DNA from 3 places in the Terrihabitans rhizophilus genome. Region 3 is predicted to be linked to each of the others. Evidence: riboswitches for the same ligand, from Rfam matches in the RefSeq annotation. Region 3 holds a riboswitch; each other region holds the start of a gene.

Region 1 (5,340 bases), on a different contig from region 3:
TCTGCACCTATTCCGCGATCTTCATTTCGTCGCCCGCGCTGATCTATCTTGGCCTGCGGAGCGCTGTGTCGCCGGCACCTGCGCGCACCGCCGTCGAGGCAAAGCTCTAGGGCGTGGCCGAGGGTCTGGAGAAGGGGCACTATCCCGCCCCGGCGCCCCTCGATGCCTATGGCAATGGCGGCTTCCGTTTTGCCGATATGTCGCATCGCGGCTCCATCCTGTGCTTGCCGAGCGGCATCTGGGCCTGGCCGGTGGTGAAAGCTCATGAGTTCACGCCATTGAGCTTTGCCAAGGCGGCAGCGGAAGCGGAGCTCATCGAGGTGTTCCTCATAGGAACGGGTGATGACCATGTGCCGCTGCCGCTTGATATCCGTGACTTCCTGAAGAGGGCCGGACTGCACTTCGACGTCATGCCCACCGGCGCCGCCGCACGCACATACAACGTGCTGATGAGCGACGAGCGAAAGGTGGCTGCGGCGCTGATCGCGGTGGACAAGGCGCGGTGAAGGGGCGGGCGCATTGATGGATGGTGGCGCATACGCGCAGTCCATTGTCCGGGAGAGCGATCCCGATCGCTTCTTCGCCACCCTGTTCGCGCCGGCTGACAAGCGGCCGGCCCTGTTCGCCCTCTACGCCTTCAACGCAGAAGTCGCGCGCGTGCGGGACGTGGTCAGCGAGCCGATACCCGGCGAGATCCGGCTGACCTGGTGGCGTGAGGTCGTCGAAGGGGAACGGGCAGGCGAGGCAGCCGGCCATCCCGTGGCCGGAGAGCTTCTGGCCGCCATGCGGGACTACAGATTGCCGCCGGCGGCTCTGTCGCGACTGGTCGAAGCCAAAATCTTCGACCTCTACGACGATCCGGTCGCGATCGTAACTGAACTTGAAGGCTATGCCGGCGAGACCGCGTCCACGGTGCTGCGCCTCGCATCCATTATCCTGAGCGACGGCGATGAGCCTCGTGGCGCCGATGCGGCCGGGCATGCAGGGGTCGCCTACGCCATAACGGGCTTGTTGCGCTCGCTGCCTCTGCACGCCTCACGCGGGCAGGTGATGATCCCGACGGAGATCCTGGCGCGTAATGGTGTCGACCGCGGCAAACTCCTGAACGGCGAGGCCGACGCGTCCCTGCTGAACGCGCTTGCAGAGATGCGGGCCTTGGCGCGGCATCATCTTGCGCGGGCGAAAGAGGCGTTCGTGGATCTGGACCGGAGGGCCGCTCCGGCCTTCCTGCCGGTGGCGCTGGTCGAGCCGTATCTGCAATCCATGGAGAGGCGGGGCTATGACCCGTTCCGCACGGCGGCGGAGGTGCCGCAATGGCGCAAGCAGTTGACCCTGTGGCTGGCGTCACGCCGCAGGGTTCCTTTCCGCTGAAGGATCAGCGACGATCCTGCCGATCAAGGTGGGTGCCGTAGAGGCGCTCGCGCTCCTCGCGCTCCCGGATCATCTCCTCATATGCCTTCCGGGCCTCGGGCGAGAGCGTAACCCGCTTCACGGGTTCCTTCTTCCGCGGCTTGTTCGCCCGCTTGTAGACGTTGTTGTCTTCCGGCATGGGAAACCTCGAATAAGGGCCCGTTCTTCTAGCTTACGGTCTCCGGTTGTGGAAGCTTGCCTTCGGGCCAGTTCCCGATCGCGCTCCGGCTTGCACCAATCTGCCAGCGGGACTATCTCCACAACAGACGCCCGGGGTGCCGCTATCTGGCGGCTGAGATCAAACCCGACGAACCTGATCTGGGTCATTCCAGCGAAGGGAGTGTGACATGACGAAAATCATCAAGATGACGGACCATAATGCTGCCCGCCGGTTCGACGTGGCCATCATTGGCGGCGGCATCATCGGCCTTTCCGTCGGCCGTTCACTGCTCAAGCGAGGCTTGTCCGTCGGCGTCTTCGAGCGAGGTGTGGTGGGCTCGGGCGCAACGCGCGCAGCGTCCGGCATGCTGGCCGCCACCGCCGAGGTAGAGCCGGGGGAGGACGACCTGCTGCCACTGACGCTTGCCAGCCAGGATCTGTGGCACGGCTTCGCGAAGGAACTTGAGGCGGAGACAGGGCTGTCCGTCGATTACCGCGCGGAGGGCACCATGGTGGTGGCGCTGTCCCGCGACGAAGTGGACCGGCTGCGCTTTCGCCACCAGCTGCAGACGCGCCTTGGCCTCAAGACCGACTGGCTGCCCGGCAGCGCTGCCCGTGAGCGCGAGCCTGGGCTGAGGCCGAACGTTGCCGGTGCGATCCTGTGCGAACAGGATCATCAGGTGGATGCACGTCTGGTCGCAGCCGCGCTCAAGGCAGCGTTCGAGGCGGCAGGCGGCGCGCTGTTCGAGAACACCGCGGTCATTTCGCTCGAGCGCAGCGGGGGCAGGGTCACCGGGCTTTTGACAGAAGCGGAGCGCGTCGAGGCCGGCACCTTCGTTCTGGCGGCTGGAGCATGGTCTCCGCAGCTGGTGCCGGACCTTCAGATTCCCGTCCGTCCGCTGCGCGGCCAGTCCATGGCGCTGCGCATGGACCCGCGGATGCCGGCCCTGACGCATGTGGTCTGGACCGAGCAGATCCACATGGCCCCGAAAGGCGACGGCCGGCTCGTCATCGGAGCGACGGTGGAGGAGCGCGGGTTCGACCAGCGCAACACCGCGGGCGGCGTGTTCGCCTTGCTTGAGGCAGCCCGGCAGGCTCTGCCAAGCATGGAAGATCTGGCCATCGACGAGATCTGGGCCGGTTTCCGGCCGACATCCCTGGACGATGCGCCGATCTTCGGTGAAGTGGGGATCGACGGGCTGGTGGTGGCCACCGGCCATCACCGCAACGGGATCCTGCTGGCGCCGGTCTCCGCGCGGGCGATCAGCGATCTCATCGCGGAGGGGCAGATGAGCGGGCCGGAAGCGGCCTTCACGCTGCAACGGTTCAGCCGCAACACAAGCCGGCTCAATGAAGGGGCCTGAGAGCACGATGGAACTGGTGGTGAATGGCCAGCCGCGCGAATGCGACGCCGAAACGGTGGACGCGCTGCTGGCCGGTGAACTGGAAGAAGGCCACACCCGCCGCGGCATCGCCGTGGCGGTGAACGGCCAGATCGTACCCCGGGCGGAGTGGCCGCGGCGGGTTTTCTCCAAAGGCGACCGCGTGGAGATCGTCCACGCACTGCCGGGAGGCTGACATGACGAACGACATCCTGAATGACCCCTTCGAAGTCGGCGGCGAGACCTTCCGCTCCCGCCTCTGGCTGGGCACGGCCGGCTATCCCAACCAGAAGGTGCTGATGGACAGCGTGGAGGCCAGCCGCTGCGAGATGGTCACCATGTCCATCCGCCGCGTGTCGCTGGCCGGCGAGAACTTCGACACGGTGAAGCTGCTGCGGGACTACAAGTTCCTGCCCAATACCGCCGGCTGCGAGACCGCGCGTGACGCCATCCTGACCGCCGAACTGGCGCGGGAGGCGCTTGAGACGAACTGGATCAAGCTCGAGATCATCGGCGATCGCGAGACTTTGTATCCGGACGTGCAGGAACTGCTGAAGGCCACCGAACAGCTGGTTTCGATGGGCTTCACGGTGCTGCCGTACTGCAATGACGACCCGGTGGTCTGCCAGCGACTGGCCGATGCCGGCGCTGCTGCGGTGATGCCGATGGGTTCGCTGATCGGCTCGGGCATGGGGGTGGCCAATCCGGCCAATATCGAGCTGATCTGCCGGCGCTCGCCGGTTCCGGTGGTGGTGGATGCGGGCATCGGCACCGCGTCGGATGCCGTCATTGCCATGGAACTCGGCGCTTCCGCCGTGCTGCTGAACACGGCTGTGTCCAAGGCCGCCGATCCCGTGCGCATGGCGGCCGCCATGGGGCACGCCGTCGATGCCGGCCGTCTCGCCTATCTGGCCGGGCGCATCCCGCGCCGCAGCCGCGCGGAGCCGTCCAGCCCGCAACTCGGTCTCGTCGGTTCGTGACGCTGCCGCGCCTGCTCGTTATCACCGACCGGATACTGGCCCGGTCCGGTGTGGAGCAGGTGGCGGAAGAGGTCGCACGGGCCGGAGGCTGGCTGCTGCTGCGGGACAAGGATCTTGCGGGTGAAGAGCGCCGGCAACTGGCGCATCGCCTGCGGCGGATCACTCGTGAGCACGGGACGGCGTTCTCCGTCAGTGCCGACATCGCTCTGGCTGGAGAGGTGGATGCGGACGGGGTGCATCTTCAGGAGCTCCCAGCAATCCCCGTGGCCCGAGCGGCGCTGGGCGCGGGGAGCTGGATCGGCTTTTCCGCTCATTCCATCGCGGATGTGGCGGCTGCTCACTCAGCCGGTGCGGACTACGTTACGCTCAGCCCTATCTACGAGACATCGAGCAAGCCGGGCTATGGCCCCGTGCGTGGGACTGACTTCGTGAGGCAGGCCGCTGGCCTGGGATTGCCGGTATTCGCTTTGGCGGGACTTGCGCCGGCGCGGGCGGTCGAATGCCGCTTGGCTGGGGCCTACGGCGTGGCCGTGATGGGAGGCATCATGTGTTCGGAGAATCCCGGCGCCGAGGTGGGCCTCTATCTCGAAGCACTTGGGCGCTGAAAGGCGCCTCGCGACCAACATCCTTCGACAAGCTCAGGATGAGGTTTGTCGGATCGGTTCGCGCCTAATCGAAGTCCGTCAGCCGCAGGACGCGGCAGACGCTTCCGGCGGGCTGTGGACCTTCGTTCGCGGCGCGCACGATCAGGCAGTTCGAGTCGGCGAGAACCCGCAGCATGGACGAATCCTGCTTCTGCGCAGGCGAGGCGACCGGCACGCCGTGGCTGTCGAAGGTAAGCCTGCCGCGCACATAATCCTCGCGCCAGTCATTGGCCGGCAGGGCAATGCTGAGTTGCGCGCGCTCCAGCCGATGATGGATCTCGCGCCGGCCAAGCAGCGCCCGAACCAGCGGAACGAGGAAGAGCCAGGCGCAGACATGCGCGCTGACGGGATTGCCGGGAAGGCCGAGCGTGCGCATGCCGCCCAGCGTGCCGAACATCATCGGGCGGCCGGGACGCATCGCAATGCGCCAGAAATCGAGTGTCATGCCCTCGGCTGCGAGCGCCGGGCGGATCAGGTCGTGATCTCCCACGGATGCGCCGCCGGTGGTGACCAGCACGTCGAAACCTTCATCACGCGCCCGCCGGCACGCGGCGCGGATGGTGTCGAGATCGTCCGCAGCGATGCCGAAATCTGTGGCCTCGCCACCGGCCGCTTCCACCAGGGCGCAAAGAGCTGAATTGTTGGATGCGGTGATCTGGCCGCGCCGCGGCTCGGCGCCGGGTGGCACCAGTTCATCGCCGGTCGAGAGCACCGCGACGCACGGCTTGCGCGCGACATGGACCTGCACGTTGCCCGTGGCCGCAG
Region 2 (5,340 bases), on a different contig from region 3:
GCCGCGCGCAATGCGCTGGATTGTGCGCTCTGGGATCTCGAAGCCAAGACCGCGGGTGCTCCGGCGTGGCGGCTGGCCGGCCTTGCGGAGCCCCGGACAGTCGAAACGGCCTACACGATCAGCCTTGGCTCGCCGGAAGAGATGGCCGAAGCCGCCGCCCGCGCCGCCGCGCGGCCGCTGCTGAAGGTGAAGCTGGGACAGGCAGGCGACGCGGAACGAATCGCGGGGGTCCGGCAAGCGGCGCCCAATTCCCGCCTCGTCGTGGACGCCAATGAGGGCTGGACGCCGGAGAACCTCGCGGCCAATGCGCAGGCCTGCGCGGATGCTGGGGTGGAACTGATCGAGCAGCCCTTGCCCGCCGCCGACGATACCGTGCTCGCGGATTTCCGCTCGCCGGTGGCGATCTGCGCGGACGAGAGCGTGCACAGCCGCCAGGGGCTGGAGGCGCTGCGTGGACGCTATGACGCCATCAACATCAAGCTCGACAAGACGGGCGGCCTGACCGAGGCTTTGGCGCTTGCGGCGGAAGCCGAGCGGCTGGGCTTTGGCATCATGATGGGCTGCATGGTCGGCACGTCTCTCGCCATGGCGCCGGCCATGCTGCTGGCAGGCCGCGCGCGGTTCGTCGATCTCGACGGACCGCTGCTGCTGGCGCGGGACCGGATGCCCGGCCTTAACTATACGGGCTCTTTGGTGAGCCCTCCGGACCCGGATCTGTGGGGTTGAAAGGGTTCCATTAAGCGGGACGCAACTCTTCTGCGGCAGGTTCTGCTCAGCAGAGAGGCCGGGCCTGCCCGGAACGGATCACGACCTGATGTCCCAGTCGAACCAAACCCACTTCGATGATGAGTACGACGCCATCGAAGCCGCGGTGATGGAGACGGAACGCGGCCGCTGGTTTCTGCGCGAGTTCGCGCGCCGTACCCGCGCTACGGAAACCGCCGCGCTCCTGGCCGCTATCGACCGGCTGGAGAATGCGATGAAGGCCGGGCTGCAACCCCTGCCCGCTGCTGAGGAAATTGCCGCTGCGGCGAACGGTTCGAAGCCGGCCCTTCCGGGCATGCGCGCGGAAGATCTTGAAGGCAACAGCTTCGAGAGCAAGATCCTCTACTTCTCCTGAAGCTCCGGGTGCTGCGCGGCGAAGACCATCTCGTCGATGAACATGCGCGCGCACTGATGCCAGGAATGCTGCAGGGCCAGATCGCGCGCCGCGCTTTTCGATAGGGTCAGCGCCCGACGTGCTGCGGCGCCCAGATCCCAGTCCAGCGCGCCAGCTGTCTCATGGCCGCCGAGCACGTCCAGCGGACCCGTGACCGGGTAGGCCGCGACAGGAAGACCGCTGGCCAGCGCCTCCAGCACGACGATGCCGAAAGTGTCGGTGACACTCGGAAACACGAAGACGTCGGCGGACGCATAGATGCGCGCCAGATCATCCCCCGTATGCTTGCCAAGGAAGACGGCCTTCGGGAAGCGCGCCTGAAGATGCGCCATGGCCGGCCCCTCGCCGACCACGACCTTGGTGCCCGGAAGGTCGAGCGACAGGAATACCTCGAGGTTCTTCTCTACGGCTATGCGCCCGACGGAGAGGAAGATGGGGCGCGGCAGGTCAAAGGCCGGCGGGCCATCGACGGGGTGGAACAGCTCCGAATCGACACCCCGGGTCCAGGGCCGCAGCTTGGTGAAGCCCCGCTCCGCCAGTTCCGCGCGCAGCGAGGCGGTGGCGACGAGGGTTCCGCGTCCCGCATTGTGGAAGCGGCGCAGGAAGGCGTAGCTCCACCGCTCCGGCACGGGCAGGCGCGCCCTGACATATTCCGGGAAACGCGTGTGGTAGCTGGTGGTGAAGCTCCAGCCACGGTTGAGGCAGGCCCGCCGCGCGGCCTGGCCCAGCGGACCCTCGGTGGCGATATGCAGGTGATCCGGGGCGAAGGCGCTGATGTGCTTTGCCACCGCCCCCGGCGGGGTGACCGAGAGACGGATTTCCGGGTAGCTCGGCATCGGAACGGTGCGGAAGCGGTCCGGAGTCAGAACCTCGACGTCATGGCCGAAGCCGCGCACTTCCTGGCTGACGCGGTCCAGCGTTCGCACGACGCCATTGACCTGAGGGTGCCAGGCGTCGGTGACGATGAGGATGCGCATATGGCGATGGAGCCGTCCGCGTGCTCAGGCGGCGTCGAGGGATGGAGTGCGAGCCTCGCCAACATTAGCATCATCGCTGACGAGTCGCAGGGAACGGTTCCAGCGGATGATCTGGAAGCTTCCGTCCTCGTTCTCGGCCAGCGCGGTGCAGCTCTCCACCCAGTCGCCCGTGTTCATGTAGCGGATGTCACCGATGTCGCGCAGCGCGGCATGGTGGATGTGGCCGCAGATGACGCCCTGCACGCCGACGCGTGCCGCCTCGCCCGACAGCGAGTTCTCGAACTCCGAGATGAAGTTCACGGCGTTCTTGACCTTGAGCTTGGCCCAGGCGGAAAGCGACCAGTAGGTCAGGCCGAGCTTGCGGCGGACGATGTTGATGTAGGTGTTGACGCCGAGCGCCGCGACATAGGCCCAGTCGCCCAGATAGGCGAGCCAGCGCGCGTGACGCACCACCATGTCGAAGATGTCGCCATGAATGACGAGGTATTTGCGGCCGTCCGCCGCCTCGTGGATGGCGGTTTCCGCCACCTCGATGCCGCCGAAATGCGAGCCGTAATAGCTGCGCAGGAACTCGTCGTGGTTGCCGGGGATGTAGATCAGGCGCGAGCCCTGCCGGCCCTTGCGTAGCAGCTTCTGCACCACGTCATTGTGGGCCTGCGGCCAGTACCAGCTCTGCTTGAGGCGCCAGCCATCCACGATGTCGCCCACCAGATAGATGGTGTCCGCATCGTGGTAGCGGAGGAAATCGAGCAGCATCTCGGCCTGGCATCCCTTCGTCCCAAGATGGACGTCGGAGATGAAGAGAGCGCGGAACCGCTGCGGCTGGGGGCGTGGAGCGTTCATACCTAAGCGAAACCACCCCCTGATCACAACGTGATGACATAAACGCCAGCACGCGGGTTTGGTTTCAGCCGGGCTGCCACATCCTGTGGAAATGATGAACCGGGCCGTGGCCTCGCCCCACCTTCAGGGTGTCGGAAGCCTGTATGGCGCCGGTGATGAAGGCCTTGGCCTCGCTGACCGAGTCGCGAAGATTCATGCCATTCGCAAGGCCGGCGGCAATAGCGGACGACAGGGTGCAGCCGGTGCCGTGGGTGTTCTTGGTGGCGTGGCGGCGCGAGGTGTAGCGCTGCAGCCCCGCTGCATCGAGCAGGATGTCCGTGCTTTCCTCGCCCTCGCCGTGCCCACCCTTCAGGAGGACGGCGCGGCAGCCGAGCTTCATCAGCCGCTCGGCCTGCCGGATCATGGCGGGTTCGTTTTCGGCCATGTCCTCGTCCAGCAGGGCCGCGGCCTCCGGCATGTTGGGGGTAATGACGAGCGCCTTGGGGATGAGGACCGTCCGCAGGGCATCAATCGCTTCCGGCACGAGGAGCCGGTCGCCGCTGGCGGCCACCATGACCGGGTCCAGAACAAGCCTTTCCGTGGCGACGTAACGATCCAGCCCCTCTGCGACGGTGCGGATGACCTCCGGCTGGGACAGCATGCCGATCTTGACGGATTTCACGTCCAGATCGTCGAAGACGCTGGCGATCTGCTCGGCGATGAACGCGGTCGGCACGTCGTGAATGGCGCGCACGCCCTGGGTGTTCTGCGCCACCAGAGCCGTGATGACGGAGGCGCCGTAGACGCGGAAGGCCGAGAAGGTCTTGAGATCGGCCTGCACGCCCGCCCCGCCCGTGGGGTCGGTGCCGGCGATCGTCAGCGCAATATTGATGTCCTGAGAGGCTGTAGCCATCCCGCTTTCCTCCGCCGGCATGACCCGGATCAGGTTCGTGGGTTGGCGTCGATCCTTGCGGACCCCGTGCCTCTCAGCGCACCGGCGTGCGCACCCCAAGCAGATGGCCGTCACATAGAGATCATGATCGCGCAGGGCAAGACGGATCAGACGGGCGGTGGCTCCGCCCGGCGGGCCTTCGCGCGCTCGATTCCGAGGCGGCGCTCGTACAGGATGACGAGCACGCCCGAGGCGACGACGACAAGGCCGCCCACCAGTCCGTAGATGTCCAGAAGGTCGCCGAAGGCCAGCCAGCCGATGGCGAGCGCCCAGATCAGCGTGGTGTACTCGAAGGGGGCGATCACCGAAGCCTCCGCGTAGCGGTAGCCCTGCGTCAGCAGGATCTGACCGATCCCGCCCGCGATCCCCGTGGCGAGAAGGGCCAGGGCATGCGGCAGATCGGGCACCACCCAGCCAAAGGGGAAAGTCAGGAGCGCGAAGAGCGTGGAGAAGGTGGAGAAGTAGAAGACCACCGTGCCGGTCGATTCGGTCTGAACCAGCCGCCTGACCTGGATCATGGCGCAGGAGGTCAGCACCGCACCCGTGAGAGCGAACAACGCCCCGGCCGACGCCTCCCCGCCCCGGCCATCGAGCATCTCGGCCAGTTTGCCGCCCGCGACGTGCGGCCAGAGCACGATGCACACGCCGGCAAGGCCGACGAACACCGCGACGAGGCGCGGCAACCGCAAGGGTTCGCGGAGCACGACGGTGGCCAGGATCGTGGTGAAGAGCGGCACCGCATAGGAGATCATGGTGCTTTCCGGCAGGGACAGGCGGGCCAGCCCCAGGAACAGGCAGAACATGGACGCCACGCCGATGCTGGCGCGCAGAAAATGGCCAAACGGACGCGGCGTGCGGAACGCGCGCGGGAGTTCGCCGGACAGGCCGAGCCAGAGCAGGATGGGGAGCAGCGCGAAGAAGCTGCGCGCGGCCACGATCTGCCCCGTGGGGACATCGTGGCCGATCCAGCGGATGAGGCCGGCCATGACGGTGAAGCAGAACGCGGACGCGATCTTATAGAAGATGCCGGTGAGCATGATTGGATCGCTTGCGCGGGAGGCACGGGAAACGGTTCGCTCTTCTAGCGCCTGCGTCATCGCGCCGACACGGGAATCCCGCACAAGGCCCTCATCCAGACGATGCTGATGCTGAATCAACTGGACATGATCTTCGGAACTCCGGACCGGCCCGAGCGTTTTGGTGCACCGGTGTCGTGTTTTGCGTGGAAAGGACGCCAGATCTTATGTCGGACGTCTACATGATCGAGGTCGATGAGCGTTCGGTCGGGCTCGTCGCACGTGATGCGGAAAGCGGATTCTTCCGGTTCCACGCAGCCCTCGAAGCTGTGTTCGGGATGGAAGGTCGCGAGTTCACCACTCCCGATCAGGCCCGTCGCGAAGCCCGCCAGATCCTTGGCCTGAAGCCGCGAA
Region 3 (5,340 bases):
CTCCTTCACCGCCTCTTCCGCGACATAGACCTGCCCGCCCATGGACAGGAAGCGCTCGCTCATGGCGTCCATGCCCTGCTGCTGCTCGTTCAGCGTGGCGGCGTAGTCGCGCACGTCCTGCGTGATCTTCATCGAGCAGAACTTCGGGCCGCACATGGAGCAAAAATGCGCGACCTTGTGGGCGTCCTTCGGCAGCGTCTCGTCGTGGAACTCGCGCGCCGTGTCCGGGTCGAGGCCGATATTGAACTGGTCTTCCCAGCGGAAATCGAACCGCGCCTTTGACAGTGCGTCGTCGCGCAGCTGCGCGGCGGGATGGCCCTTGGCGAGATCGGCGGCGTGGGCGGCGATCTTGTAGGTGATGACGCCGGTCTTCACGTCGGCCTTGTTGGGCAGGCCGAGATGCTCCTTTGGCGTGACGTAGCAGAGCATGGCGCAGCCGAACCAGCCGATCATGGCCGCGCCGATGCCCGAGGTGATGTGGTCATAGCCCGGTGCGATGTCGGTGGTGAGCGGTCCGAGCGTGTAGAACGGGGCCTCGCCGCACTCCTTCAGCTGCTTGTCCATGTTGATCTTGATCTTGTGCAGCGGCACATGGCCGGGGCCCTCGATCATGACCTGGCAGCCCTTCTGCCAAGCCACCTGCGTCAGCTCGCCGAGCGTCTCCAGCTCCGCGAACTGGGCGCGGTCATTGGCGTCGTAGATGGAGCCGGGGCGCAGGCCGTCGCCCAGCGAGAACGACACGTCGTAGCGGCGCATGAGATCGCAGATCTCGTCGAAGCGCTCGTACAGGAAGCTCTCGCGGTGATGGGCGAGGCACCACTTGGCCATGATGGAGCCGCCGCGCGAGACGATGCCCGTCATGCGGTTCGCCGTCAGCGGCACATAGGGCAGGCGCACGCCGGCGTGGATGGTGAAGTAGTCGACGCCCTGTTCGGCCTGCTCGATGAGGGTGTCCTTATAGACCTCCCAATCCAGCTTCACGGGATCGCCGCCGACCTTCTCCAGCGCCTGATAGATCGGAACCGTGCCGATCGGGACCGGTGAATTGCGGATGATCCAGTCGCGCGTGTTGTGGATGTTGCGGCCGGTGGAAAGGTCCATCACCGTGTCGGCGCCCCAGCGGATCGCCCAGACCAGCTTCTCGACTTCCTCGGCCACCGAGGACGACACGGCCGAATTGCCGATATTGGCGTTGATCTTCACCAGGAAGTTTCGACCGATGATCATCGGCTCGAGTTCCGGGTGGTTGATGTTCGAAGGGATGATGGCGCGGCCCCGTGCGATCTCCTCGCGCACGAATTCCGGGGTGATGTGGGCGGGCAGGGAGGCGCCGAAGCTCTCGCCATCGCGCAGGGCCTCCTCGGCACGTTCCAGCACCGCCTTGCGGCCCAGGTTCTCGCGCTCGGCGACGTAGATCATCTCCTTGGTGATGATGCCGGCGCGGGCAAACTCGTATTGGGTGATGGGCGCGGTGCCCACGCCGCCCAGCGGCTGGTGCTGCAGCGGAAAGGCGCGCGCAAGCTGCTTCTCGCCGGCATTGCCGTTGTCTTCCGGCTTGATGAGGCGCCCTTCATAGAACTCGACGCCGCCGCGCTCGCGCACCCATTCCACGCGGGTGCGGGACAGGCCCTTCTCGAGGTCGATCTGCACGGCCGGATCGGTGTAGGGCCCCGAGGTGTCATAGACACGCACCGCCGGTTCGGCCGGATCGGTCAGCGTGATCTCGCGCACGGGCACGCGCACATCCGGCGCATGATCGCTGGCGATGTAGACCTTGCGGGAGGCGGGCAGGGAGCCCGTGGTGATTTCGGTGGCCGAGAAGTCGGCCGGCATAAGGGGCTTGTTCAACGTGGATCTCCTCGCGTTCGGAGATCCGGGAAGCGAGGAGCAGCGCAGACGCCACCCGTGTGAACATGGAGGTGGCGTTGACCCGTCCCTTCGCCGGCATGACCCGGATCAGGTTCAAAGGGTCACCGCGCTGCCGGGAAACGGCCGTCGGTATCTCAGCCCCTTGTCGGGACCCCCCTCGGTTTGTGCGAGCGGGAAAGTGCGTGAGATTCGACGGCCCGTCAACCGTTCGTATTAGTCGATGCGTGCGCCGGACTGCTTCACGATCGGCGTCCACTTGGCGATCTCGGACTGCACGTGTTTCGCCAGTTCGTCGGGCGTGGAGGCCACCACGGTGGCGCTGAACTCGGCCAGCTTCGCCTTGGTCTTCTCGTCGCTCACTGCCTTGTTCGCCGCCTCGTTGAGACGGGCGATTACCTCCGGCGGCGTGCCGGCGGGGGCGAACAACGCATTCCAGGTATAGGTTTCATAACCCTTCAGCGTTTCGCCGATGGCTGGCATGTCAGGAAACACTGGTGCACGGCCCGTTGTCGTCACGCCCAGTCCCTTCAGGCGACCGGTCTTGATGTGCTCGGTGGAGGAGGGAAGATTGTCGAAGATGATCGGCACCTGCCCGGCCAGCACGTCGATGAGCGCCGGGCCCGATCCCTTGTAGGGAACGTGCACGATGTCGACGCCCGCCAGCGTCTTGAACAATTCGCCGGAGAGGTGAAGCGGGGTGCCGTTGCCCGAGGAGGCGTAGCTGAATTTGCCGGGATCCTTCTTCGCCAGCGCTACCAGCTCGGCCACATTGTTCGCGGGCACGGATGGATGCACCGCCAGCACATTCGGGACCGTTGCCAGGAGGGAGACTGGCGCGAAATCCTTTACCGGATCATACGGAATCTTGGTGTAGATGAGGGGGTTCAGGGCGTGCGTCGCCACCGTTCCCATCAGGATGGTATAGCCGTCGGCCGCGGACTTCGCGACGGCTGCCGAGCCCAGATTGCCACCGGCGCCGCCGCGATTGTCCACCACCACCTGCTGGCCAAGTTCCTCGCTCATGCGCTGCGCCACGAGACGACCGACGAGATCGGTGGAGCCGCCGGCTGCGAAGGGGATCACGAGGGTCAGCGGTCGGGTGGGAAATGTCTGTGCCGTGGCCGGGCTGGCTGCGGCGGCGAATGTGCCGACGCAGGCGAGCGCCAGAGCTGCAATGAATCGCATATCGGTCTTCCTCCTGAAGGCGGCACATTCTGCCGGTGCCGCTCGGCTGCGAGTGTGCGCGACCCCCTACTAAATGCCAAGAAGCAGGCGCAATGGGCAACAGCTTGCCGCGCGCACCTGATATATTATAACATCCACCAATGGCGCACGCTTCCCACCACATACACAGGCATCAGGCTAAGCCCCGGCGCGCCCTCGAACCGCGATTGTCGCTGCTGCGGCTGTCCTTCGGCCAGCGCCTGTCCGGCGTGGTCGTCATCGTGGCTGTGCTGTGGGCCGGCGTCTGGTGGGCATTGTCATGAGTGCGACGTCCGGCATCCTCCTGGATGATGTGACCCTTGGCTATGCCCGTCATCCCGCTGTGCATCACCTGTCCGGCGCCATCGGAAGCGGCAGCCTGACCGCTGTCGTCGGTCCCAACGGCGCAGGCAAGTCGACCCTGCTGAAGGGCATTGTCGGCATGCTGAAGCCGCTCTCCGGCAGCATCGGGCTCGGAAATCTGACGCGTCGCGACATCGCCTATCTCCCCCAGGCCGCCGAGATCGACCGCAGCTTTCCTATGGCCGTCTACGATCTGGTCGCGATGGGCTTGTGGAAGCGTCACGGCCTGTTCGGCGGGATGGGTCGCGGAGACAGTCAGCGCATCGGGGACGCCCTGGGTGCGGTGGGACTGACCGGCTTCGAGAACCGGCCGATCGGCACCCTGTCCGGCGGGCAGACCCAGCGCGCTCTGTTCGCGCGCCTTCTGCTCCAGAACGCGCCCGTCATCCTGCTCGACGAGCCCTTCAACGCGCTGGACACCCGCACCGTGTCGGACCTGCTCGACATCATCCGGCGCTGGCACGGCGAGCAGCGCACCGTGATCGCGGTGCTGCACGATATGGATCTGGTGCGCGCCCACTTCACGGACGCTCTCCTTCTGGCACGCTCCCCCGTGGCGTGGGGGCCGGCCCACGAGGTGCTGACAGCGGAGAACCTCTTCAAGGCGCGGCACATGATCGAGGCCTTCGATCCTGAGGCGGCGATCTGCTCCCGGGACGCGGCATGAGCCCCTACGACCTTCTGATCGCGCCATTTGCCGAATTCGATTTTATGAAGAGGGCGCTCGTCGGCTCGTTCGCGCTGGCAATGGGCGCGGCGCCTGTCGGCGTATTCCTGATGCTGCGGCGCATGAGCCTCACCGGGGATGCCATGGCCCACGCTATCCTTCCGGGTGCCGCTGTCGGCTATCTGGTGGCAGGGCTCTCCTTGCCGGCGATGACACTGGGCGGGCTGATCGCAGGGGTGACGGTGGCCGTTCTGGCCGGCCTGGTCGCCCGCTTCACGGCCCTGAAGGAAGACGCCTCGCTCGCGGCATTCTACCTCTTGTCTTTGGCCGTCGGCGTCATGCTGGTCTCGCTCCGCGGGTCGAATGTAGACCTGTTGCACGTCCTGTTCGGGACGGTGCTCGCGCTGGACGACGCGACTTTGATCTTGCTTGCCTCCATCGCCAGCCTCACGCTTGTCGCGATGGCTGCCATCTACCGGCCGCTCGTGCTGGAATGCATGGACCCATCCTTCCTGCGCTCCGTGTCTTCGGCAGGCACCCCGGTGCACTTCATCTTTCTCGGGCTGGTCGTGCTCAACCTCGTCGGCGGCTTCCACGCTCTCGGCACATTGCTTGCGGTCGGGCTCATGATGTTGCCCGCAGCCTCGGCCCGGTTGTGGACGCAGGATATCTCCGTCATCCTTTTGATCTCGGCCGCCATGGGCGTTGTTTCGGGCTATGCGGGCCTGCTGGTGTCCTACCATCTCGGTCTCCCGACCGGCCCCTCCGTGATCAGCGCGGCAGGCGCGATCTACGTTCTTTCCCTCATCTTCGGCGCTGAAGGCGGCTTTGCCCGGCGCTTCATTCCTATCCGTCATCTCGAAGCCTGAGCGGCGGCAAACCAAGGTGCAAACCGTGACTCTGAAAAGATACGTTATAACATCTCTTATCCTTGCGGCTGGTCTGTTGCCGGATGTTGCGCAGGCGCAGGAGAAGCTCTCCACGATCGCCAGCTTTTCGATCCTGGCCGACATAGTGGAGAATGTCGGGGGCGAGCGTGTCGAGGTACGCACCCTCGTGGGACCGGGCGGAGACGCGCACGTCTACACACCCACCCCGGCTGACGCGAAAGCCGTCGCCGGCGCGAAGCTGCTGTTCGTGAACGGGCTCGGCTTCGAAGGCTGGATGGAGCGGCTGGTCGAGGCTTCCGGCTCGAAGGCGCAGATCGTGACCGCTTCCGAAGGAGTGACGCCCCGCAG

What was found. A riboswitch is a leader RNA that binds a small molecule or an ion and turns the genes downstream of it on or off. The one in region 3 is predicted to bind thiamine pyrophosphate.
Region 1: linked by a shared signal. The riboswitch ahead of thiO (glycine oxidase ThiO) and the one ahead of thiC (phosphomethylpyrimidine synthase ThiC) in region 3 are both predicted to bind thiamine pyrophosphate.
Region 2: linked by a shared signal. The riboswitch ahead of thiD (bifunctional hydroxymethylpyrimidine kinase/phosphomethylpyrimidine kinase) and the one ahead of thiC (phosphomethylpyrimidine synthase ThiC) in region 3 are both predicted to bind thiamine pyrophosphate.

The regions. Positions count from the first base shown of each region.
Region 1 is NZ_JAXAFJ010000002.1:270,933-276,272, reverse strand. It holds gene secF (protein translocase subunit SecF) at 1-110, shown strand, start outside; gene SCD90_RS04905 (Mth938-like domain-containing protein) at 114-506, shown strand; gene SCD90_RS04900 (phytoene/squalene synthase family protein) at 523-1,371, shown strand; gene SCD90_RS04895 (hypothetical protein) at 1,376-1,549, opposite strand; TPP riboswitch at 1,672-1,768, shown strand; gene thiO (glycine oxidase ThiO) at 1,758-2,933, shown strand; gene thiS (sulfur carrier protein ThiS) at 2,941-3,147, shown strand; gene thiG (thiazole synthase) at 3,149-3,931, shown strand; gene SCD90_RS04875 (thiamine phosphate synthase) at 3,928-4,536, shown strand; gene SCD90_RS04870 (molybdopterin molybdotransferase MoeA) at 4,601-5,340, opposite strand, start outside.
Region 2 is NZ_JAXAFJ010000008.1:135,335-140,674, reverse strand. It holds gene dgcA (N-acetyl-D-Glu racemase DgcA) at 1-726, shown strand, start outside; gene SCD90_RS13245 (hypothetical protein) at 815-1,120, shown strand; gene SCD90_RS13240 (glycosyltransferase family 4 protein) at 1,108-2,136, opposite strand; gene SCD90_RS13235 (UDP-2,3-diacylglucosamine diphosphatase) at 2,161-2,979, opposite strand; gene thiD (bifunctional hydroxymethylpyrimidine kinase/phosphomethylpyrimidine kinase) at 3,044-3,871, opposite strand; TPP riboswitch at 3,861-3,979, opposite strand; gene SCD90_RS13225 (DMT family transporter) at 4,018-4,947, opposite strand; gene SCD90_RS13220 (hypothetical protein) at 5,154-5,340, shown strand, end outside.
Region 3 is NZ_JAXAFJ010000009.1:118,440-123,779, reverse strand. It holds gene thiC (phosphomethylpyrimidine synthase ThiC) at 1-1,833, opposite strand, end outside; TPP riboswitch at 1,917-2,037, opposite strand; gene SCD90_RS14035 (Bug family tripartite tricarboxylate transporter substrate binding protein) at 2,083-3,054, opposite strand; gene SCD90_RS14030 (hypothetical protein) at 3,195-3,356, shown strand; gene aztA (zinc ABC transporter ATP-binding protein AztA) at 3,353-4,102, shown strand; gene SCD90_RS14020 (metal ABC transporter permease) at 4,099-4,971, shown strand; gene SCD90_RS14015 (metal ABC transporter substrate-binding protein) at 5,048-5,340, shown strand, end outside.